DNA from 3 places in the Cohnella sp. genome. Region 1 is predicted to be linked to each of the others. Evidence: riboswitches for the same ligand, from Rfam matches in the RefSeq annotation. Region 1 holds a riboswitch; each other region holds the start of a gene.
What was found. A riboswitch is a leader RNA that binds a small molecule or an ion and turns the genes downstream of it on or off. The one in region 1 is predicted to bind cyclic di-AMP.

Region 2: it holds a riboswitch for cyclic di-AMP, as region 1 does, so the genes downstream of both, ACESLM_RS17925 (KamA family radical SAM protein) here and ACESLM_RS01765 (HAD family hydrolase) in region 1, are expected to answer to the same signal.
Region 3: it holds a riboswitch for cyclic di-AMP, as region 1 does, so the genes downstream of both, ACESLM_RS19925 (TrkH family potassium uptake protein) here and ACESLM_RS01765 (HAD family hydrolase) in region 1, are expected to answer to the same signal.

Annotation. Positions count from the first base shown of each region.
Region 1 covers NZ_JBEPYQ010000003.1:87,210-94,762, reverse strand. Annotated here, with positions in the region: gene melA (alpha-glucosidase/alpha-galactosidase) at 1-204, opposite strand, end outside; gene ACESLM_RS01775 (AraC family transcriptional regulator) at 353-1,249, shown strand; gene ACESLM_RS01770 (hypothetical protein) at 1,260-1,544, opposite strand; cyclic di-AMP (ydaO/yuaA leader) riboswitch at 1,727-1,868, shown strand; gene ACESLM_RS01765 (HAD family hydrolase) at 1,994-2,656, shown strand; gene ACESLM_RS01760 (mannitol-1-phosphate 5-dehydrogenase) at 3,163-4,338, shown strand; gene ACESLM_RS01755 (BlaI/MecI/CopY family transcriptional regulator) at 4,456-4,830, shown strand; gene ACESLM_RS01750 (M56 family metallopeptidase) at 4,833-6,371, shown strand; gene ACESLM_RS01745 (DMT family transporter) at 6,391-7,332, opposite strand; gene ACESLM_RS01740 (Gfo/Idh/MocA family protein) at 7,450-7,553, opposite strand, start outside.
Region 2 covers NZ_JBEPYQ010000055.1:5,946-13,498, forward strand. Annotated here, with positions in the region: gene ACESLM_RS17915 (ABC transporter ATP-binding protein) at 1-38, shown strand, start outside; gene ACESLM_RS17920 (AI-2E family transporter) at 361-1,584, opposite strand; cyclic di-AMP (ydaO/yuaA leader) riboswitch at 1,692-1,830, shown strand; gene ACESLM_RS17925 (KamA family radical SAM protein) at 2,012-3,196, shown strand; gene ACESLM_RS17930 (outer membrane protein assembly factor BamB family protein) at 3,438-4,937, shown strand; gene ACESLM_RS17935 (hypothetical protein) at 4,916-6,094, opposite strand; gene ACESLM_RS17940 (VanW family protein) at 6,261-7,196, shown strand; gene ACESLM_RS17945 (GAF domain-containing sensor histidine kinase) at 7,496-7,553, shown strand, end outside.
Region 3 covers NZ_JBEPYQ010000065.1:10,431-17,983, forward strand. Annotated here, with positions in the region: gene ACESLM_RS19915 (phosphatase PAP2 family protein) at 1-160, shown strand, start outside; gene ACESLM_RS19920 (hypothetical protein) at 96-1,805, opposite strand; cyclic di-AMP (ydaO/yuaA leader) riboswitch at 2,057-2,237, shown strand; gene ACESLM_RS19925 (TrkH family potassium uptake protein) at 2,351-3,694, shown strand; gene ACESLM_RS19930 (potassium channel family protein) at 3,708-4,376, shown strand; gene ACESLM_RS19935 (polysaccharide deacetylase family protein) at 4,434-5,213, shown strand; gene ACESLM_RS19940 (LysR substrate-binding domain-containing protein) at 5,224-6,141, opposite strand; gene ACESLM_RS19945 (succinate dehydrogenase cytochrome b558 subunit) at 6,323-6,994, shown strand; gene sdhA (succinate dehydrogenase flavoprotein subunit) at 7,012-7,553, shown strand, end outside.

The DNA.
Region 1 (7,553 bases):
GTCGCTGTAGGACTTAATGACGCAGCTGCTTCCGGATGTCTTTTTGATGTTATTGAGAATGTTTTCGGAATCCTTCAGACGAACCGGATCGATGTCGAACAGAGCGATCTCGAAGCCTTGCAGCGCAGGCGTGTGCATAACGTCCCCGAGCACGTTTTTGGCGAAAACCGTACTTCCCGCGCCGATAAAAGTAATTTTGGACAAGTTCATAACCTCCGGCTGATTAAAATGATTGGCTACTCTCAATGTAAAGCAAGCGCACTCATAAGAGTATGGAGGCATCGCGCATTTATATGGACATTTGTCGTTTGTTTGCTATAGTGGGAGAAAAGGAAACAGGCAGGTGGACGCGATGAATCCGGATCACGACGAGTACGTCCTCGGCATGAACCCCTCCCCCTCCGGCGGCGAGTTGGCCGTTCTCTTCAGCGGGGAAGGCCAGCCGGTCCCACTGCACAAAATGGGACCCGCCGTTCACGACTACTATTTGATCCACACCGTTCTGTCCGGGCACGGGGATTTTACAATCGGCGGAATCGGATACCGCTGCGGCGCGGGGGACTCTTTCGCCATCTTTCCGGGGGAGCTGTTCTCGTACCAGGCCGACGAGCACGCGCCTTGGCGGTACGCCTGGTTCGCCTTCAACGGCCCCGGCGCGGCCGCGGCCATGGACGCAATCGGCGTTACTCCCGAATCCCCCGTCGTCTCCGGCAGCCTGAATCCGCATCTCCGCAACGCCTATGAGCAGCTCCGCCGCTGCTTCGAGGCTTCGCTCGGCGCGGAACTGTCCAACCTGGAAGCCGAAGGCTGGCTTCGCCTCCTGCTGCACCAGCTCGGTGCCGCCCGCGCCAAGAAGCGGTTCTCTGTCTCCGCAGGCGGCGCAGCGACGACGGATTCGGATCACGTCGTGAAGCAGGCTTTGCAGTATTTGACGCTGCAATATGCCCAACCAATCTCCGTCTCGGGCATGTCGGCAATGCTCGGCTACCATCGCACCCACCTGTGCAAGCTGTTCAAACAGTCGACCGGCATGTCGCCGATGCAGTATCTGCTGCAGATGCGCATGCAGCGGGCCGAGCTGCTGCTTGCCTCGGACATGACGATCGAGCAGGTCGCTTCGTCCGTCGGTTACGGCGATGCGCTTTATTTCTCCAAGAAGTTCCGCTTGTGGAGCGGCCTCTCTCCTTCGGAATACCGCAGGGTGCTTCGTAAGGTTCCGGTCGGAGCGGGCGAGGAGAGGAGGGGTTAGCTCAATGTTGTCAGCGTACTATGCTCGGCTTGGACAGCACCGAGGCACTTTTTTGGCCTTGGCCGCGCGGCTTGGACAGCACCGAGGCACTTTTTTGGCCTTGGCCGCGCGGCTTGGACAGCGCCGAGGCACTTTTTTGGCCTTGGCCGCGCGGCTTGGGCAGCGCCGAGGCACTTTTTTGGCCTTGGCCGCGCGGCTTGGACAGCGCCGAGGCACTTTTTTGGCCTTGGCCGCGCGGCTTGGACAGCGCCGAGGCACTTTTTTGGCCTTGGCCTCGCAGTCTCGGTCCCGTCAAGGCTCAACCTATTCGCCAGGACCGGGGGCGACAAATTTTAACCTGACAACATTGCCCTCCTCCCCCCGGGGTTAGCTCGTTCAAACCATTAACGCGGCATATTAATGTAATATAAAGTTACATTAAACCCCTTATTCAAATATAATGTAATATAACTTGACATTAAATTGACTTTGAGTTACAGTTATAACACGCTTAGTTTTCGGCGCTCGTCGTCGAAAAGCGGGGGAACCACTTTTGGGGCGAATCGTTCGCATATGAACGTAGGGAGACCATCTTCCCGAGTCCGTCAGCTAACCTCGTCTGCGGAAGATGGGTCTATATTTTGCTTCTTCAGTTTCTTTCGGAAGCCGGGCCCTGAGAAAGGGGCCCTTTTTGCCGTTTTCTCTTTCCGGATGGACCATCCGGAACATTCTATCGGGCGCGGAAAGCGCGAAAGGAGACTGTTCATGATCAAAGCCATTATTTTCGACTTCGACGGAACAATCATCGATACGGAGACCGCCTGGTACCGGGCGTTCCGCGAAGCGTACCGCTCCCACGGCGTCGAGCTGACGCTGGAGCAATATTCGCAATGCATCGGCACGAGCTTGCACGCTTTTAATCCCTATGAATATCTCATGACCGACCTTGGCCTGCCGATCGACAAGGCGGCTTTCCGCCGGTCCGTTCACGACAAGCACGCCGAACTAATGGAGCAGGAAACGGTGCGTCCGGGAGTTCTCGGCTATCTGGAGTCGGCCAGAGCGCTCGGAATTAAAATCGGCCTCGCTTCGAGCTCCTCCGAGCATTGGGTTCGCACTCATCTGGATCGCCTGAAGCTGACCGACTATTTCGAGTGCATTCGCACTTCCGATCACGTTAGCAAAGTGAAGCCCAATCCCGAGCTGTACTTGCAAGCGATGAGCATCCTCGGTGTTCGCGGCGAAGAGACGATCTCGGTGGAAGATTCCCCCAACGGAGCCAAAGCTGCGATCGCCGCAGGAACGGTGTGCGTCGTCGTTCCGAATGTGCTGACCGAAACGCTGGGCTTCCCGAAATCTCCTTACCGGGCCAGCTCGCTTGCGGAGCTGGACTTCCGCCATCTAGCCGGCCGTTCGGAAGCGTCTTGAGATCGACGACGCCAGTCGGGGGTGTGGCATGCGCGAGGGTTCGAGCCCGCTATCGCTAAGTCGAGGCTTGATACCGCGCGGGGGTGAGGCTTGCTGCTTTGAGGCACTTTTTTGGCCTTCGTCGCGTTGCGCGGAGTTGAGGTTCGCTGCTTCAGGGCATTCTTTTGGCCTTCGTCGCGACTCGCGGGGTTGAGGTTCGCTGATCCGAGGCACTTTTTTTGGCCTCGTCGCGTTGCGCGGGATTGAAGCTCGCTGCCTCAGGTCGCTGTATTTGCCCTCGTCGCGCTGCACGAGGTTGAGGTTCGCTGCGGTCGCGCCGCACGGGGCTGAAAACTGCAACGAACACGAAGCAGCACCACCATCGCCCCTTCTGCGCCATTAATTTTCTGATTAATCAGAAAATTAATGGCGATAGCTCCCAACGAAAATCCAAGCGGTCTTTTCTAACGAACGATCGAGCATACACGGAAGAGCAACATTCATCACGCGAAGAGGAGGAACGGATTATGAAAGCCGTACAGTTCGGAGCAGGAAATATCGGAAGAGGATTTATCGGACTGATGCTGTCCCGTTCGGGCTATGAAGTGTGCTTCGCCGCCCGCAACGCCGGCCAGGTCAAAGCCCTGCAGCTAAAGGAGCAGTACACCGTCACCTACGCCGGAGAGCCGGAGCGCAGCACTCTTGTAAGCGACGTGACCGCCGTCAGCCTCAAAGACCGGGATGCCGTCATCAGACGGGTCGCGGAAGCGGATGTGATTACGACGGCGGTCGGGGCGTCCGCGCTTCCCGAGATCGCGGAGCCGATTGCCCGGGGAATCGAAGCGCGCCTGGCAGAGAGGCCCCGCCCCTTGCTTGTGATCGCATGCGAGAACGCGATGAACGGAAGCGCCTTGCTGCGCAAATGGATCATGCGCCATCTGGCGCCGGAATGGAAGCCGCTCGCGGACAGCATGCTCGTCTGCCCGAACGCGGCCGTAGACCGCATCGTCCCTCCGCAGCAGCACGCCGACCCGCTCGCCGTCAAAGTCGAGCCCTACTGCGAATGGATTATCGAGCGCGTCCCTTCGCTCGATCTCTTCCCCGTCATCGAAGGCGCCCAATACGTCGACTCGCTCGAGCCGTACGTCGAGAGAAAGCTGTTTACCGTCAATACAGGGCATTCCGTCGCCGCTTATTACGGATACCGGCAAGGCTACCGGACAATCCAGGAATCGATGCGCGACCCGGAGCTGCGGCGAAGCGTCGAGCGGACGCTGGAGGAGACGTCCCGGCTGCTCGTCTCCAAACACGGCTTCAGCCAGGCTGAACACAGCCAATACGTACGCGGCACGCTGCGCAGATTCGAGAACGCCGCCATCGTCGACAAGATCGCCCGCGTCGGACGTTCTCCGCTTCGCAAGCTTTCCAGCAACGAAAGGCTGGTGCGTCCGGCGCTGCAAGCCTTCGACAACGGTATTCCGGTTCCGCATCTCGCATCCGCCATGGCCTCTGCGCTGCTGTACGACGATGACGGGGATCTCGAGGCGGTCATTCTGCAAACTTCCATTCGCCAGAGAGGCGTCGGACACGTCATCCGCAAGCATATGGGAATCCCCGAAGATCACGCCCTCCACCAGGATATCCTACTCCGCTACCATCGCTTCAAAGCGGCATCCCCGGCCCGCTCCGCCCCTACGCCGTAAATTTTCCGACGCGGACAGCTTGACACAAATCGATTACAACTGTAATCTACCCTTGTAGACTACAGTTGTAATCTTTGGCGTATTCATCGCCGGCGATGAACGAACGGAGGAACCGACATGCCCGAATCCCCACCCATTTCGGACGCGGAATGGGATATTATGCGAATCGCATGGCAAACGTCGCCATTAACGGCCGCCGACATCATTTCCCGCTTAAGCGGGACGAAATCGTGGAAGCCGAAGACGGTGAAGACGCTCATCGGCAGACTTGTTCAGAAGGGAGCTCTCGGCTTCCGCAAGGACGGGCGGGAGTACGCTTACTTCCCGCTCGTCAACGAAGAGGAATGCGTTCGCGAAGCAAGCCGCTCCTTCCTCGACCGAATTTACGGAGGCGCGCTTAAACCGATGATGGTGCACTTCCTGGAATCCGGCAAGCTCTCTCCCGACGATATCAAGGAGTTGAAAGACCTGCTCCGGGAAAAGGAGAAATGACGATGGAGCTTGCGATCCGAATATTCGGGCAAGCGCTCGTCGGCTCGGCGGAAGCCGCCGTCCTCGCGCTGTTGCTCGCGGCGGCGCTGCGACTGTGGCGCAGGACGCTGTCCCCAGGCTGGAAGTACGCCCTGTGGTTCCTGCTGCTCGCGAAGCTGCTGATCCCGCTGCTGCCCGGAGACGTAGGAAACCAACTGAGATGGCTGCCCGTGCCCGATACGCTGGAAACGCGCTTGCCGGTCTTCGACGCGATTCAATCTCGCGCCGAAAACCTCTCGGCCGCCGCAGCAGCGGAAGCTTCAGAGGGGACAAGCGGCGTAGCCGTATTCGAAGGAGAAGAGGCAGCTTCACAACCCGCGAGCTCCAATAGGGCTCCGGACAACCTTCTTCTTCGAATCGCTGCGGCCGTGTGGCTATCCGGCATCGCTCTGGCGCTGCTGTTTCCGCTCGCCGGACATCTTGCCATGTCCCGGGCGCTACGGCGAGAGCCCGGCCTGACCGTCCCCCGCGAGCTGGAAAAAATGTTCGCGCGAATCCGCGCGGACAGCGGCATCCGCCCCGGCGTTCAGCTTCGCTTGACCCGTCTCGTGTCCGGACCGGCACTGTTCGGCATTTTCTCCCCGGTCGTGCTGATTCCGCGGGATTTGGCCGGACGTCTGGCCGAAGCCGAATGGGAATGCATCTTCAGACATGAGCTGGCCCATTACCGGAGAAAGGATATTTGGGTCAACTTGCTGGCGTATTCGCTCGTCTCCGCGCATTGGTTTAATCCGCTGGCGTGGTACGGGCTGAGGAGAATGCGCATCGATCAGGAAAGCGCCTGCGACGCGAACGTGCTGAATGCCATTGCCTCCAAGGAAACCTATGCGTCCTGCATGATCAAGCTGCTGGAAATCGGAGCCGCGCGGAAAGTCGCGTTATCGGGAGTCGGTTTCTTCGGAAGCAAAAAACTGATCGCAAGGAGAATCGTGATGATCCGAGACTACAAACCAGCTCGAAAGAAAGCCTTATATACCGGGGCCGCCGTCTTCATTCTGGCCGGAGCTTTACTGCTGCCGTCCGCTCTCGCGGCGGACAAGGGCGAGCCGCAGCCCGCTCAAGCCGTTGAAACGAACCACGATAGCGCAAAGGAAATTCAATTGCGGCTCACGATGCCGGAAGACGCGAAAATCAGCTCGCGCTACGGCTACCGCATCCATCCGACCACATCCGAAAAATCGCTGCACGACGGCATCGATATCGCCGGCAAAGCCGGATCGGATATTTTCGCGGCCGGCGCGGGCACAGTCGTGCAGTCCGAATACGACTCTGCCAAAGGCTTGACGGTGAAGATCGAGCACGGCGAAGCGTGGGTCACCGAATACCGGCACCTGGACAAGCTCGCGGTCGAAGCCGGAGACGAAGTGAAGTCCGGCGATTTGATCGGACAGATGGGCAGCACCGGGGAATCCACCGGTCCCCATCTACATTACTCGACGCTTAAAGAAGGAGAATACGTCGATCCCTTATCCGTAACCGTAATCGGAACCGAAGCGAAATGACAAAGAAGGAGTTGCCCCGTCAAGGGACAACTCCTTCTCTCGTTTCCATGCGGGTCAGAACGGGGGCGGGTTCGCGCCTCTTCTCCATGCTGATCCAGACGAGCCCCGCCGCCATGCAGACGGCTCCGACGATCTGCCAGCCCGAGATCGACTCGTCGAAGAAGAGCAGCCCGGCAATGACGGCCGCCGCGGGCACGACGTAGCGGAAGAAGTTGGCGCGAGCCGCGCCGATCTTGAACATGCTGGCGTTCCAGACAACGAACGCGACGACCGTGCAGACGATCACGTTATAAGCGATCGCCGCGTAATGTCCCGCTCCCAGACCGCTCCAATCCACCTTGCCCCAGCCGCCCAGCGTAAACGGGATCATGAACAAGCTGCCGAACAGAATAAACCAGGCGCTTACGCGCAAGGAAGAGTAACGCTTCATCAGCGACATGCAGCTCAAGTTAAACAGCGCGCCGACCACGCTGACTCCGAACGCAAGCAAATTGCCGATCATATGGTCGGAAGACAAGTCGAAGCCTTCCTTGCCGCCCAGAATGATGAAGGTAACGCCGACGATCGCGGCCGCCCCTCCGACCGCCAAACGTCGGGTAAAGCTCTCCTTCACGAACAAAGGCGCGAACAAGGCGGCGAAGATCGGCCACGGAGCCACGTTCAGCAAGGACGCGTTCGCCAGCGTCGTGTATTTGATCGAATACATAACCGCGATCTCCAAGCCGGTCACCCCGACCAGCCCGATCCCCGCAAGCTGAAGCACGGCTTTCCACGGCAGGCCGATGCTGCCTTCCTTCCATTTCAACAGCAGAAAAAAACACGGAACGGCCAATCCGAACCGCAAAAAGGCAAAAAGCGCCGGATCGAACGTCTCCATCGCGCTCCGTGAAACGCCGAAATTCGCTCCCCATATCACGGATACCGCAACGAGCCCGGCATAATACTTCCATTTCCTGTCCATCTGGTGATGTCTCGTCTCCGTTCTCACGCCAAGGCGACATGATGCGCAAGCGAGGCGGCCGAATTCGCCGCCTCTCTCATTCCGCATCGATTGTACCACATCCGCGGCCCGAACGGATCAGTCCAATTCGAAATCGGCCAATCCGAGCGACAGCGGAGCCGGAGTATCGCACGAGCTCTTCATGATGTAGTGCGCGCCTTGCTCGGACGCGTCGTGGAACC
Region 2 (7,553 bases), on a different contig from region 1:
ACAGCCGGCTTCATCAGGCTCAGTATCAGCATGCTTGAGTCGATTGCGATATCGTCTAAATAAGCGATAAGGCAAGGGGCTGTTCCATAAGCAGAGTTGCTTGAGATGATCGATAGACAAAGTAGGGGTATGTACCTCCTGGAGAATGCCTCATACGCTCCTGAAACCACCTTATCACGGGTTTACCCATTCAGGTTTCAGAAGCGTATAGCATCGGAAGGAGGTACATACCCCTTGCACCTTTATCATCGATTAGCTTTCACAGCAACTTGATTGGCTTATGGGACAGCCCCTTAAAAACGAAATCGCTTATAAGAGAAGCCTGAATGCCAGTATTGGCTACGAGCGGCTCCGAAGCGGTTATTCCGCCGAATCGGTCGGTCCTCGCGAGGCTGGAGCGGCAGGCTGGGCAAGTTCGGCAGGCGTCGCAAGATCGGGATCAGGAGCGGGAGAAGCCGCATCGTACAGCCCCGTGCGCCCCTTGAACCAGCGGAACAGATGGGTCGAGATGACCTTCAGAATCGCGTAGCCCGGAACGGCGAGAATGATGCCGATCATGCCGAACAGGTTGCCGGCCGCGATTATGACGAAGATGATCGTGATCGGATGGACGCGCATCGTCTTGCCCATAATTTGCGGCGAGATGAACTTGCCTTCGATCAGCTGCACGATCGTCCAGATGACGATCATTTTGATCAGCATGATCGGGGAGGTCATCATGGCGACGATGAGCGCCGGCGTAATCGCGATCGCAGGCCCGAGATAGGGCACGATGCTCGTACAGGCGGCGATGACCGCAAGCACGAGGGAGTAGTCGAGGCCGATAATGAGATAACCGATATAGAGAAGCACGCCGATGCAGGCGCTGACGATGATTTGTCCGCGGATGTACGAACTGATCTGGTGGTTCATCTCCAGCATGACGCCGAAGGATCGGCCTCTCAGGCGGGTCGGCACGAAGCCGAGCACGAACGGGACAAGCTTCTTGCGGTCCTTGAGCAGGTAGAACAGGACGAACGGCACCGTAATGATCGCCAGTACCGTCTCGGTGATTTTGCCTACCACTCCGCCGATTCCGGACCAGGCGTTGCTCAGAATCGTCGATACGCGCGAGGAGAACTCGTCGGCCAGCCTGGCCGTGTCGATGCCGAGCATGCTCTGTAGCTCGTTGAAGTACTCGTTGCCGATCAGTTCCTCGAATTTCTGCTGCGCATTGTGCGTGTATGTAGGGAACTGCGAGATCAGACTGGCGATTTGCTCGCTGAGCAAGGGAACGACCTTCATGATGATGAGCGTAAGCACGGTCAGAATAACGAGATAAAGTCCGAAGATGGAGTATACGCGTTTAACTTTCCGGTGTTCCAGGAAGTCGACGATCGGATTGAGCAAATAATAGGCGACTCCGGTCAGCAGGAACGGCAGAAATACGGTCTCCAGAACGACGATAAACGGATGGAAGATGTACGAGATTTTCTCCAGAATGAAGATGTTCAGGCCGATGAGCAGAATGACGAACAGAAACAGAACGAACTTCCGGTCGATCAGCCCTTTAATTCCGTCCGATAGTTTGCGAGCGCTGTGCATGAATGTTCCTCCTTCTTTCTTCCATTGTAACCGACGCGAATCCCGTCGTACAAATCGTCGAAACCCGGGCGCTATCAAAGGTTGACAGGGTGGAGGGATTAAATTATAGTGAATTTAAGCTTAGTTTCCGGAAACTTCCGGAAAGCGGGGGAACCAAGTTTTTGGGGCGAATCATTCAGCGAGAATGTAGGGAACCATCTATCCCGAGCCCGTCAGCTAACCTCGTTTGCACTGGATGGGTCATAAGTTGCTCATTCTTTTGACCCGCTAAGGGTCTTTTTCTGTCTTTTTCGGCCCTTGTACGCAGCAGGAGATGGTCTGCCGCGGACGGGGTTTATTTTTGTCTTGAGACGAAAGGGGGTATAGCGGGGCTTGGAACGGATTCGTTCTCGAATTCGACTGAATATACCTGGAGGAGGAAGGCCGAATGCCGCAACCAAAGTATATCACCGATATCGGAAAAATCTCTCGCATCCCCGAGGAACAACGTGAGAAGCTGAAGAAAATCACCGAGAAATTCGTGTTTCGGGTGAACGAGTATTATTTGAATCTGATCGATTGGGACGATCCGCACGATCCGATTCGCAAGCTGGTCATCCCGAACGAGGGAGAGCTGGAGGAGTACGGACGCTGGGACGCTTCGGACGAGGATACGAACTACGTCGTCAAAGGCTGCCAGCACAAGTATTCGTCGACCGCGCTGCTGATCGTCTCCGAGGTGTGCGGGGCTTACTGCCGATATTGCTTTCGCAAGCGGTTGTTCCGCAACGACGTCAAGGAGGCGACCTCGGACATCGAACCGGGCTTGCAATACATCGCGAACCATCCCGAGATCAGCAACGTCCTGCTGACCGGAGGCGACAGTCTCATTCTCGCCACGCCTAAACTGCGCGCCATTTTGCATAGATTGCGCGAAATCGAGCATGTGAAGATTATCCGGCTCGGTTCGAAAATTCCCGTCTTCAACCCGATGCGGATCTACGAGGACGAGGAGCTGCTGGAGACGATTCGCGAGTTTTCCGACGCGAACAAGCGAATCTACGTCATGGCCCATATCAACCATCCGCGCGAGATTACGCCCGAAGCGGTGCGCGGCTTCCAGGCGCTGCACGACGCCGGCGCGATCGTGGTCAACCAGACTCCGGTGCTCAGAGGCATCAACGACGATCCCGAGGTGCTTGGCGAGCTGCTCGACCGGCTGAGCTGGGCGGGCGTGACGCCCTACTATTTCTTCATCAATCGTCCGGTGGCGGGCAACAACGATTTCGTGCTGCCGCTGGCCCGGGTGTACGACATCGTGGAGAAGGCGAAGGCGCGCACTTCCGGTCTGGGGAAAAGGGTGCGCCTGTCGATGAGCCATACGTCCGGGAAAATCGAAATTTTGGCGATCGAGAACGGCAAAGCCTACCTGAAGTACCACCAGTCCCGAGACGGCAATTACGGCAAGTTCATGATGCTGGATTGCCCCGACGACGCCTCTTGGTTCGACGATCTTCCGGGAAGCGAGCGCTATTGGAAGAAGCCGGCGAAGCGGACGAAGGAAGTCGTATCCGTGAACGAGCTCCCGGACGTCCCGCGCAAGCGGGAGAGAAGAGCGGAGGTTCCGAGCTGACGGACGCGCCGAAGCGAGCCTTCGGGCCGTTCTGAACAGATCCGCCCTGCGAAGGGCCGACCCGCAAGCCGGGCGACGACAACGGTCGCTCCCCGGCAGCTTGCGGGCCGGTTTTTTTTCGCGCGTTCCGCTCGAATGCAACCCAAAGCGACAAAGGTTCCGCGGTTTCCCGTCGACCGTTTGACATGCTTCTTGCCCGCAGGAAGGTAAAATCTATTCATTCCAATATATGGAGGAATGGATGGGCGTGTCGAAGGGGAGCAAAACGGTCGTATTCATGCTGATCATCCTGCTCGCGGCGCAAGGAATCGCGGACGCGGCGGGCGTTCGCTCCGGGCAATGGAGCGGCAAGCAGGCAGGCTCCCAACCTTTTCCCGAAGCGTACACGGAGATCGAGGGAGTGCTCGGGTTTCGCGGCGGGGGAGCAAGGAACGCTCCGTCCTACGGCACCGCGGAGATGCGGACGTACCGGCCCAAGGTCGTCTGGGAGAAAAAGACGAAAAGCAGCTCATGGGGCGGCGGCGCGGGTTGGACGGGACAGCCGGCGATCGTCAGATGGAAGCCGGAAGTGCTGCAGGCGATGAACGTAAAGGCGAAGTTTCGCTCCAAGCCGGATTTTACGGAAGTGATCTACGCTTCCTTGGACGGTTACGTCTATTTCCTGGAGCTGGAGACGGGCGAGGAGACGAGAAACCCGATCAAAGTCGGCAATCCGATCAAAGGCAGCGTGTCCGTCGATGCGAGAGGTTATCCGCTGTTGTACGTGGGAGAGGGCATTCCCGAGAACGGAACGATCGGATTCAACCTGTACAGCCTGATCGATCAGACAAGGCTGCTCCGCGTAAACGGCATCGATTCGTTTGCTTACCGGAGATGGGGCGCGTTCGACGGTTCGGCTTTGTTCAACCGGTTGGACGATACGCTGACCGTGGGCGGGGAGAACGGATTGTTTTACCGCGTGAAGCTCAATACGTCGTTCGATCCGCAGCGGAAGACGCTGTCGATCAAGCCGATCGTCAGCAAATTCCGTTATAAGATAAGCGCGAACGCCTACCAGGGCATCGAAAATTCCGTCGCCGCTTACGGGGACTTCGCCTATTTTGCCGATAACGGAGGCAGCCTGCTGGCGATGAACGTGCGGACGAACGAGCCGGTCTGGGCGCTTCCGCCGCTGGACGACACGGATGCGACGATCGTCGTCGAGGCCGAGAACGATGTTCCGTACTTGTATACGGGGACTGAGGTCGACAAGCAGGGGAACAAAGGCTACGCCTACTTGCGCAAAATAAACGGCCTGACCGGTCAAGTCGTCTGGCAGGCGAAATACGAATGCCTCTCCATCGTCGGAGGGGATCACCCCGTGAACGGCGGCGTGCTTGCGACCCCCGTCGTTGGCAAAGGGAACATCTCCGATCTCGTCGTGTTCACGATCGCGCGCTACGGGACGCTCGGCGCCGGTCTGATGGTCGCCTTGGACAAAAAGACCGGCAAAGAAGCGTGGCGGCTGCCGATGAAGCGCTACGCCTGGTCGTCTCCGACCGACGTCTACGATTCGCAGGGCAACGCCCATCTGCTTCAAGCCGATTCCGGCGGGGTCGTCTCCGTCGTCTCGGCCAGGGACGGCCGAGTTCGCGGAAGCTTGGCGCTCGGCGCCAACATCGAAGCGTCCCCGGCGGTGTTCGGCGATTATGCGGTCGTCGCTTCGCGAGACGGCAAGCTTTACGGAATCAAGCTGGAATGATCGGAGGCGACTTCGACGATTCGCCACGGCAAATGCGGGGAGCTTCGAGCGAACTCGAAACGCAGCTCGCCATGGAGCGTTCCCCGATCCTGCAAGCGAACGAGCAGGGGGAGCGCGACCGCAGCCGACAGCTTGTCATCTTGAACGTCGTCGTGTTCCGCGGTGCGGGTTCGCTTGACGTAGATCGATTCCAATCGTCCGATCAGCCGATCCATCGCTTCGATGCGGTCGGCGGACGCATCGGACCAGATCAGCCGCAGCATCTCGCCGTCCTTCTGGTTCAGCGCTTCGACGAAGCTGGCCGCCAGCACTTGCGGAGAGGCGGAATTGAAGTAGCTGCGCAGGCTCCCGCTTGCCTTGTGCACCATCAGCTGATGCGCAGGGTCGGGCGTGTTGGAGCGGTGAGAGCTGCTGCCGAGGAAATGCACGCAGAAGTGGCCGTTAAAGCCGTTATCCGGAATGCCATCCCCTCCGTGGGGCATGCCATTCATGGAAGCGGCTATTCGCGCGCCGTCTTTGGAGACGACGATCGCTCTGCGCTGCCAGCTCCACTTGCCCCCGTAAATCTGCTTCATGACTTTCGAATCTTCCCGCGAGACCGGCTGCACGTCGGCATGATCGCTGCCGGCGCGTCGCTGCACGCGAAAGCTGAGCCCGCTCTCCAGATCGACAATGGTGAACAGGCTTTTGCGCGTAACGACGTTCCGGGCTTCGTTCCAGTCCATGAGCTCCCCATAATGCCTCCATCGCAGCGTCTCCGCGTAAGCGAGCAGTCGTTGCGACGCATCGGGGGAGAGCCGCAGCATCTGCTGCGCCGCTTCGTCCCACAGATTGCCCTTTCGTTCCAGGCGGTACCGTTTGTTTCGTCCTTGGGCATCCCGAATCGCGACTTCCATGTCCGTATAGCAGTCCGCGCGTTCCGCCGGCAGGCGCTCCGCCCGGGCGATCCGCGCAGCGAGCGCCGGACTGTCGATCGACAGCTCGCTGAACATGTCGGCGGCTTGACTGGCGCGCACGGACATCTCTATCCGAGGCCGCTCAGGGGCTGTCGGAGCCCTGGCTAACGCCGGCAAGCCGCAGACGCACGCCAGACCAAGCGCGGCGGTTAAGATTGCGCCGATCCGGCGCCATGCCTGCAGCCGCATTAGTCGGGTCATCCTGTTTCTTCCTTTCTGGTCCGTGTCCGAGTCTATCGTTATTTTCGGCGAACGATGGAATGATTATGTGGCATAAGGCCGGCGAGTTTCGCGCAACGTAATGAAGAACGCGCAGTCCGGCGCAGACGAGCGTGAATCGTTGACTTCATCGAATCGAGGGATCGACTTGGCTTGGAAATGGATCGTCGGCATGCTGATGCTCGCGCAAACGGTATCGTTGCCGGATCAACTTACGGTGACTTCCGACGGAAGGGAGATCGCCGTCGTTCGCCGCTCGGACTATGAATTTCCTTTACCGGGACTGCCTATCGTTAACGACGTTAAATTATCGGAGCTTACGAACCGGGTCGAGAAGCTGGCGAATCGTCCGCCGACGAATGCCGTGCTGGACGCATCCGGAGCGATCGTCGCGGAGAAAGTCGGCTACAGGCTCGACCGGCCGGCCTGGGAGCGGAGCTTCTATCGCTACATGGTCGAAGGGGGAAGCGACTCCCTGGAAGCGCCGCGCAGAGCCGTATACCCGAGAGTGGACAGCGAGCTTCTGAGCTCGATCAAAGAGAAGATGATCGGCTACTATACGACCTACTACAATTCGAACAACAAAAGTCGATCCCACAACATCGACTTGGCGGCCAAGGCGCTGAACAACCGTTACGTATTTCCCGGCGAATCGTTCTCGTTCAACGAGTCGCTCGGAGAGCGCACGGCAAGCCGGGGTTATCGCCGCGCCAAAGTGATCGTAAGAGGAGAAGTGTCGGAAGGGATCGGAGGCGGCATCTGCCAAGTGTCATCCACGCTGTTCAACGCGGTGGACCGGGCCGGACTCACGATCGTTCAGCGCTATTCCCACAGCCGCAACGTACCCTACGTGCCGCCGGGGCGGGATGCGACGGTGAGCTGGTACGGACCGGACTTCGTGTTCAGCAATCCTTACGACCATCCCGTTCTCATCCGCTCATTCGCCGGAGCGGGTCAGACGACGGTGCTGATCTACTCCGCCGACGAAATCCACAACCGTCCCCGCGAAGTGCCGAGCGCCTCGAAGAAACTTCCCGAGGAAGTGCCAGCGGACCGCGATGTCCATCATATCATCGTTCCGTAGTCTCCATGCGGGGGGCTGGGTTATAAGTCAGGGCAATAAAAATGATCGATAAAAAGAATGGGGATATATCTCCTGTAGAGCGAAGCATCTGCCTCATACGGTCATGAAATTACCCTGTTACGGGTTAATCAATTCAAAATTTCATGTCCGTATCAGCAGCGAAAGGAGATATATCCCCATGTTCACTAATCGATCATTTTCTGTTGTTGCCCTAACGACATAACCCAGCCTCTTTCGCATGGAGAACGAATTGGTTATACTCATCTGTACAATCAGATTTCCGGAAGGAAGAGAGCGGGATGAGTCGGGTAATTCGCGCGAACGAGCTGATCGCGTTGAAGGAAATCGCGGAGGCGC
Region 3 (7,553 bases), on a different contig from region 1:
GCTCGTCTTCTGGCTGGCCGGCAAGCTCATCAGGCGGTTCGAACGAAGAAGAGAGCTGTCGGATAAGTATAAACAGAGTATCAGACAGCTCAGCTTCAGGTCCGAGGACGAAGCGCTCGATGAAGCCGCCAGATCACGATGCCGACGAGAGCCGGGGTGAGGAGGCTGAAGACGCCTCCGGCGAAATCGCCCGGCAAGCCGTCGAACATCATCTGCATGCCCATCAGAATCGCATCGAGCGTTACATGCGCGAAAATGACGGCCATCAAGCCGAAACGCAGCATGAACCAACCGAACAGGAACGACAGCAGCACGAGTTCGATGACGCGCGTGTAAACCGGATAGACCGCGTAACCGACATGGCCGAGCGCCCAGAACAGTCCGGGCGGCACGATGGCGATCGTCGTCAGGACGACGACCGTTCGGGCCGAAGGCTCGCCGCCTTTCAGCTTGCGCGCGAGGCCGACGAACCAGCTGCGGAATACCCCGATGCCGAACAGCCGGCTTTGCAGCTCCTCCGATATGCCAGCGCACCAAGCCAGCAGCGGCAGAAGCAGAGGAATGCTCATATTGTACATCGACTGCGTGGCGTCCGAAGAAGCGAAAGCGCCCAAGCTCTTTTCCAGCACGAGCAGGATGACGGATTGAGCCCCCAGCAAAATAAAGGCGAGGAAGTAGCCTTCCTTCATGCTCTTCAGCACCGCTTCCCCGTAACCCGATTCCCGCCATCTCGGCCAGAGCGAATGGCCCATCGATTTCCATAAGCCGTCTCCGCCGACGGCCGAGAAATAAGTGAGCAGCGCCATCGCCGCGTAAGTGACAAGGCTGACCGTAAGATTAACGGTATCCCCTATGCTGACTCCCGATTCCCAAGTACCTGCCCGCAGACCCGGAATCATGTTATAGGTCAGGCCCGCGTACAGCGCGAAAAAGACGGAAGCGAGGAAAATGCCCCTCCGGTAGGAAGTATGCCCGCCATGAGTCCCCGTATAGACGATCGCCAGGATGAACAGCAGCACTTGGGGCAAAATGAAGCCGAATACCGACAATCTCGTCGCCCAGCGTTCTTGCCCTTCCATGTATTCTGTGAACGCCTCAGGCAGATCCACCCGGTAATCGACCGCTCCCCCTTGCCAGCTCGGGAAAGACGAACTCGTCAGGCGGAATGGCGCCGGAGCGGTGACTTGAAGCTTAAGCTCGGCTTCCCCGATCGCCGCTTGCCGGGAGATGTATTCGAAAGCTCCTCCGTCGGTCGTTCCGCCCGCCCATTCCCAATCGCTCGTGCGAACTCCGAACCAGGAAGCGTACTGCAGCACGCTGGCGGCTTGTTCGGCCGTCGGCTCCTCCGACGAGGATAAGGCTTCGCCGATAGCAGAGTCGGAATCCGCGCCCAAGTGCCGCCAAGCGACGAGGCTGCCCGACTCCATATGGAGCGAGACGGTTAGCGCCCCGGGCACCCCGTCCGCGTACAATTCAACGACGTAGACGTCGGTGGGGGTTGCCGCGGCCCACTGCTTATTGTACGAGTCTGTCAACGCATGTTTGGATAAGTAGCCGTTCGTTTTGCCGTCCGTCATATGCGTGACCGTCGTCTTTTTTACGTCGGAGGCTTGGATGTTGAATTTGTCGGCGGCCCATTGGATCGCCCGCTGCTCCGCTTCGGCCCTTGTGAGCACGGGGGCGGTGTGCATGGAAAACAATTGCCCTGTAATGGGGAACACTTGGATCAATAAAAACAATGCCAGTCCGATCGCGGCCGTCCAAACCCAGCGTTTGTCCAGCGGAAGCGGTCGATTTTCGATCATTCGGTTTCTCTCCTCGCCTGCAGAAATTCAAGTAAACGTATACAGTGGCTTCGCTCTTGACGGCTGCCGATTTTTTCATTTAGTATCTCGTATTTTCGGCGAAAATGAAAGCAAACGAAGCGATAATGACTGTCCGATGGCTAATCCTTCGGATAATTGTGCGAAAAAATGCCTAAACGAGCCGGATTGCCCCCTTTTTGACGTTGTTCCTCCGCGGGGTAAAGACTATAATGCGGTGGTACGTCTTTTATCCGATAGAACGGCCGAATTTCTGCATGCAGAAAACGGGGGAACCAACGGACGACGTGTACAAGAACTATTGTATTCGAACATCCCGGGGTGAATTCCGACCGCGACCGACGCGGAGGATAGGGCAGCCTGTTCGAGCCCGAACCCGACAGCTAACCTCGTAGGCGCTATACGAACAGGAATCGCGTGCAGTGAAGGCACTGGGGTTCCAGTGCTTTTTTTTGCGTCTAGAGGGAGCCTATGGCGTTTTTGCTTATTTGCGTAAAAAAGCGACGGGTGCAGCAGAGGTGGATTAATTGTTAAAAAAAGCGGTGCGATGGTTGTATGCTTCTCCTCCGAGAATATTGCTGCTCGGATTTTCTTTCATTATATTGACGGGGGCCGTGCTGCTTATGCTTCCCGTCGCGTCCGAGAACCGGGAGCCGCTCTCTTTCGTGGACGCCTTGTTCACCGCGACTTCGGCGACATGCGTGACCGGTCTCGTGCTGTTCGATACGGGCTCTCACTTCTCCACGTTCGGCCATTGGGTCATTTTGCTGCTGATCCAGATCGGCGGCATCGGCTTCATGACGATGGCCACGCTGTTCGCACTGATTTTGCGGAGGCGGATTTCGCTCAAGGAACGGCTGGTTTTGCAGGAATCGCTGAATCAGGGCAGCATCGAAGGACTCGTCCGGCTCGTGCGCAAAGTCATCTTCTACGCGCTGGCGCTGGAGCTGGCCGGAGCGGTGCTGTATACGATCCGTTTCGCGCTTGATATGCCGCTCGGAGAAGCGATATACCACGGCGCGTTTCATGCAATCTCCATCTTCAACAATGCGGGCTTCGATCTGTCCGGGGACGGCAGCAGCCTCATTCGATACTCCGAGGATTATTATATGAACGCCGTCTCGATGGCTCTGATCGTTCTTGGGGGATTCGGCTTTATCGTGCTGGCCGATCTATTCGATTATCGGAATAAACGGAAGTTTTCGCTTCATACAAAAGTTGTGCTAAGCGTTTCCGCGACGTTGATCGGCGTTGGGGCGCTGATCATCTTGATCTTCGAGTTCACGAATCCCCGCTCGATCGGCGATGAGCATTTTTCGCATAAAGCGCTGTCCGCGCTGTTCCAGTCCGTGACGACCCGCTCGGGAGGCGTCTCTACCGTGGAAATTGCCGAACTGCGCCAAGCGACGCAATTTTTCATTGTCATTCTGATGTTTATCGGAGCTTCCCCGGGTTCGACGGGCGGAGGGATCAAGACGACGACGTTCGCCGTGCTGGTCGGCGCGGTGCTGGCGATGATGCGAGGCAAGGAGGACGTCGTGCTGTTTCGGCTGCGGCTCGCCCAGGAGCGGGTGTACAAAGCGATTACCGTTACGCTGTTCTGTATCGGGATCGTGCTGGCGGGAACGATGCTGCTCGCGACGACCGAGGATGCCAGCTTCCTGAAAATTCTGTTCGAAGCGACGTCGGCATTCGGCACCGTCGGATTATCGATGGGATTGACCGCGGACTTGAGCTTGGCGGGCAAGCTGACGATTATTGTTCTGATGTTTATCGGTCGTCTAGGGCCGCTTACGTTGACTTACGCATTGGGGCCTAAGCAGGGACGATCGCTTTACCGTTACGCGGAAGGTAAAATCATCATCGGGTAGAGGACGGAGAAACATGAAATTTAATCAATTCGTTATTATCGGGTTGGGCCGGTTCGGCTCCAGCCTCGGCCGGGAATTGATCAGTTTGGGGTACGAGGTGCTCGGTGTGGACCGGGACGAGGAAAAGGTGCAGGAGTTGTCGGGGGTGCTGACCCACGCGATCATGGCGGACGCGACGGACGAGGAGGTGCTGCGTTCCGTCGGGGCGCGGAATTTCGACTGCGGCGTCGTCGCGATCGGCGACGATATCCAGGCGAGCATTCTGGCGACGATTCTGCTGAAGGAGCTCGGAGTGAAGAAGGTCGTAGCCAAGGCGGTATCGGATCTGCACGGTCGTGTGCTGGAAAGGATGGGCGTCGACCGGATCATCTACCCGGAGCGGGACATGGGTGTTCGCGTCGCGCACCAACTCGTCTCGCCCAACCTGCTCGATTACATCGAATTGTCCAAGAAGTATACGATCGCGGAGCTGGCGGTACCCCGGTGCTGGTCCGGCAAATCTCTGGAGGACGTCGATTTGCGCGGCAAATTCGGCTGCAGCATCGTGGCGATTCACAAACCCCAAGGCATGATCATCGCTCCGGCCGCCAAAGACGTATTGTCCATGGAGGACGTCATGGTGCTGATCGGCACGAACGATCAGATCGGACAGTGCCAGGAGTCGTTCGATTCCGGTGAATGAAAACCATCCCGTTCGCTCAGGCTAGAAATAGAATGAGCGGGATGGGAGGGTTCGGCGATGAAGATGAAACGCCTGGGAGTAGCGGTGATGGTGCTGGCAAGCGTCGTCACCTTTTTAGCGTTGCGGGGCGGTTCTGCAGCCTCGGCCAGCGCAGGGCAGTCGAAGCCTTCAGGCATCCACTGGACCGAATGGGAGCGCAAATACGAAGGCGTATTTGTGCTGTCCGCTTCGCGCGAGTCCCGTAAGGTGGCTCTGACGTTCGACGACGTGCCCGATCCTCGCTTTACGCCGCGAGTGCTGGACATCTTGAAGCGCAAAGGGGTTCGTGCCAGCTTTTTCGTTGTCGGCACGCGAGCGCGCAAATATCCCGACCAGGTCAGACGCATTCATCGGGAAGGCCACGATATCGGGAATCACTCCTACAGCCACCCCGACTTTTCGAAGATGTCGCTTGCGAGGGTGCAGGAACAGATCATGAGGGCGGAAACGGCGATTGCCGCGGCGGTCGGGTTCAGACCGAGGCTCGTCCGTCCCCCGTACGGGGAAATCGTGCCGAGGCAGCTGGACTGGGCGAAAAAGCGGGGTTATACGGTCGTCAATTGGGACGTCGATTCGTCGGACTGGAGGCAGCTAAGCGCGAACCAGATATTCCGGAACGTGACCCGGGCGGTTCGACCGGGTTCCGTCGTTCTGATGCATGCCGGCGGTGGAGAAGGGCAGAGTTTGTCCGGCACGGTCGAAGCGCTTCCGAGAATCATCGACTGGCTGCGCGAGCACGATTACGAGCCGGTCGCGTTGACGGAGCTGCTGGGCTTGCCGGAGAAGCGGGGGCGGTGAAGCCGCCCCTTTACGATTCTTTGTAACGCGCGGCTTCCCGATTAAAATATGCGGTCGTCTCCTCGATCAGGAAACGCGTCGATGGAGCGATCCAGGCAGGGTCTCCGTGAATGAGAAATGTCGTTCTTTTCGTCTCTTCAAGCTCTTTGATTCGCGGAAGGTATAGATCGTTGTCGAGCAGCACCTGCTCCCGAAGATAGGATCGGGGAAGCAGCGAGCCGGCGCGGCAAGCGGACAGCAGCCGAATGATGGCTTCGAACGAGTCGATTTCCATTCGGACGTCGGGCTTCAGGTTGTATTTTTTCAATAACTCGTCGGTCAGCGTACGGTACCACGTGCCAGGGGAGAACAGGATCATCGGCAAGTTCTGGAGATCCGCCATTTCGATGTGCGTTCTTTCTAATATAATGTGGTTTCTCGGAAGCACTAAGATAAGGTGGTCGTCAAATAAGGGTACACTGGTAATGGCGGGATCGTCGATGACGGAAGAGGCGACGATGCCGAAGTCGACTTTGCGCTCCTTGACCAGCTCCGCGATTTCGTGCGATTTGCCGGTTACGGCCTTAATCTCCAGGTGAGGGTGCTTCTCGGTCATCGTCCTCACGAGATCGGGCAGCGTCGTCTGCAGCGTCGTCAGGCTGGCCCCGATCGTGGCGATGTGGGCTTCGGACGATTTGTAAGCGTTCAGCTTTTGCAAGTAGCTGCCGTGAAAGCGTCTGAGCTCCAGCGCGAACTCGTAGGTCACCTGACCGGCCGCGGTCAGCTCCAGTCTTTTGCCGACTCTGCGGAACAGGTCGACTTCCAGCTCTGCTTCGAGCCGGGCAAGGCGTCGGGATAAGGCAGGCTGGGACAGGTTTAATCTTTCCGCCGCTTTGTTTAAGCTGGTCTGCTCCACGATTGTCGCGAACAGCCGCATATCTTCAAGCATGGAAGTCCCTCATCTCATATGCAGAATAGTTATAAGTTATAATATTAAATAAGCAGTTCCATTATAAGCGAAAATAGAGTAACCTTAAAAGCGGTGACAAAATGGTGACGAATGCCAACCGTGCAACAAGCATCGTCATCCGATGTCGAAGCACGGATGCGAAAGGAGAACAAACTTAGACATGAAAGGTAATTCTTATTTACCGCGCAAGCTTCATTCGCTGCTTGGCGTGATCCCGCTCGGCTTGTTCATCGCCGAGCATGCGCTGACGAACTACTCGGCCTTCGAGGGGGGGCAGGAAGGATTTTCGGACGCTATCCATCTGTTGAACAGCCTTCCGCTTATTTTCTTCATGGAGCTGTTCATCATCTGGCTGCCGATTTTGTTCCACGGGGTGTACGGTCTGTACATCGCTTACCAGTCGGATCTCAACACGGGCCGATTTAGCTACGGGCGCAACTGGGCGTTCGCCTGGCAAAGAATTACGGGGGTCATCACCTTTATATTCGTCGCGTGGCATTTCTACGATACCCGGATTCAGCTTGCTCTGGGCAATGTCTCCCATGAGGAATTGGGCCAGCACATGAACAACATTTTCAGCAATCCGTGGGCCGTGGCGGCTTACGTCGTCGGCGTTCTGGCCGCGACGTTCCACTTCGCGAACGGACTTTGGGCATTCCTCGTCAGCTGGGGAATCACGATCGGCCCTCGCGCGCAGAAGATTTCTTCCAGAATCTGCATGGGCATCTTCGTTATCCTGGCGGTTATGTTCTTGCTGTCCATTTTCGCTTTCCGCAGCGACGAGTTCGCTACGGCGGCGTCTGCGGCGCTAAGCGCGGTATCGGTAGGTTAAGGGAGGAGTAACTACACATGGCAACTCAAAAAGTCATTGTCGTCGGAGGCGGTCTTGCCGGTCTGATGGCGACAATCAAAGCGGCGGAAGCCGGCGTTCGCGTCGATCTGTTCTCGCTTGTTCCGGTTAAAAGATCTCACTCCGTCTGCGCCCAAGGCGGCATCAACGGAGCTGTAAATACGAAGGGTGAAGGAGACTCCCCTTGGGAGCACTTCGACGATACGGTCTACGGCGGCGACTTCCTGGCGAACCAGCCTCCGGTCAAAGCGATGTGCGAAGCGGCGCCGGGCATCATTCACCTGATGGACCGGATGGGCGTTATGTTCAGCCGGACTCCGGAAGGCTTGCTCGACTTCCGCCGTTTCGGCGGAACGCAGTATCACCGCACGGCGTTCGCGGGAGCGACGACCGGCCAGCAGCTGCTGTACGCGCTGGACGAACAAGTGCGCCGCTGGGAAGTAGCCGGCCTCGTGCAGAAGTACGAGCACTGGGAGTTCACGGGAGCCGTTATCGACGACGACGGCGTGTGCCGCGGCATCTCCGCGCAGGATCTGCGTAC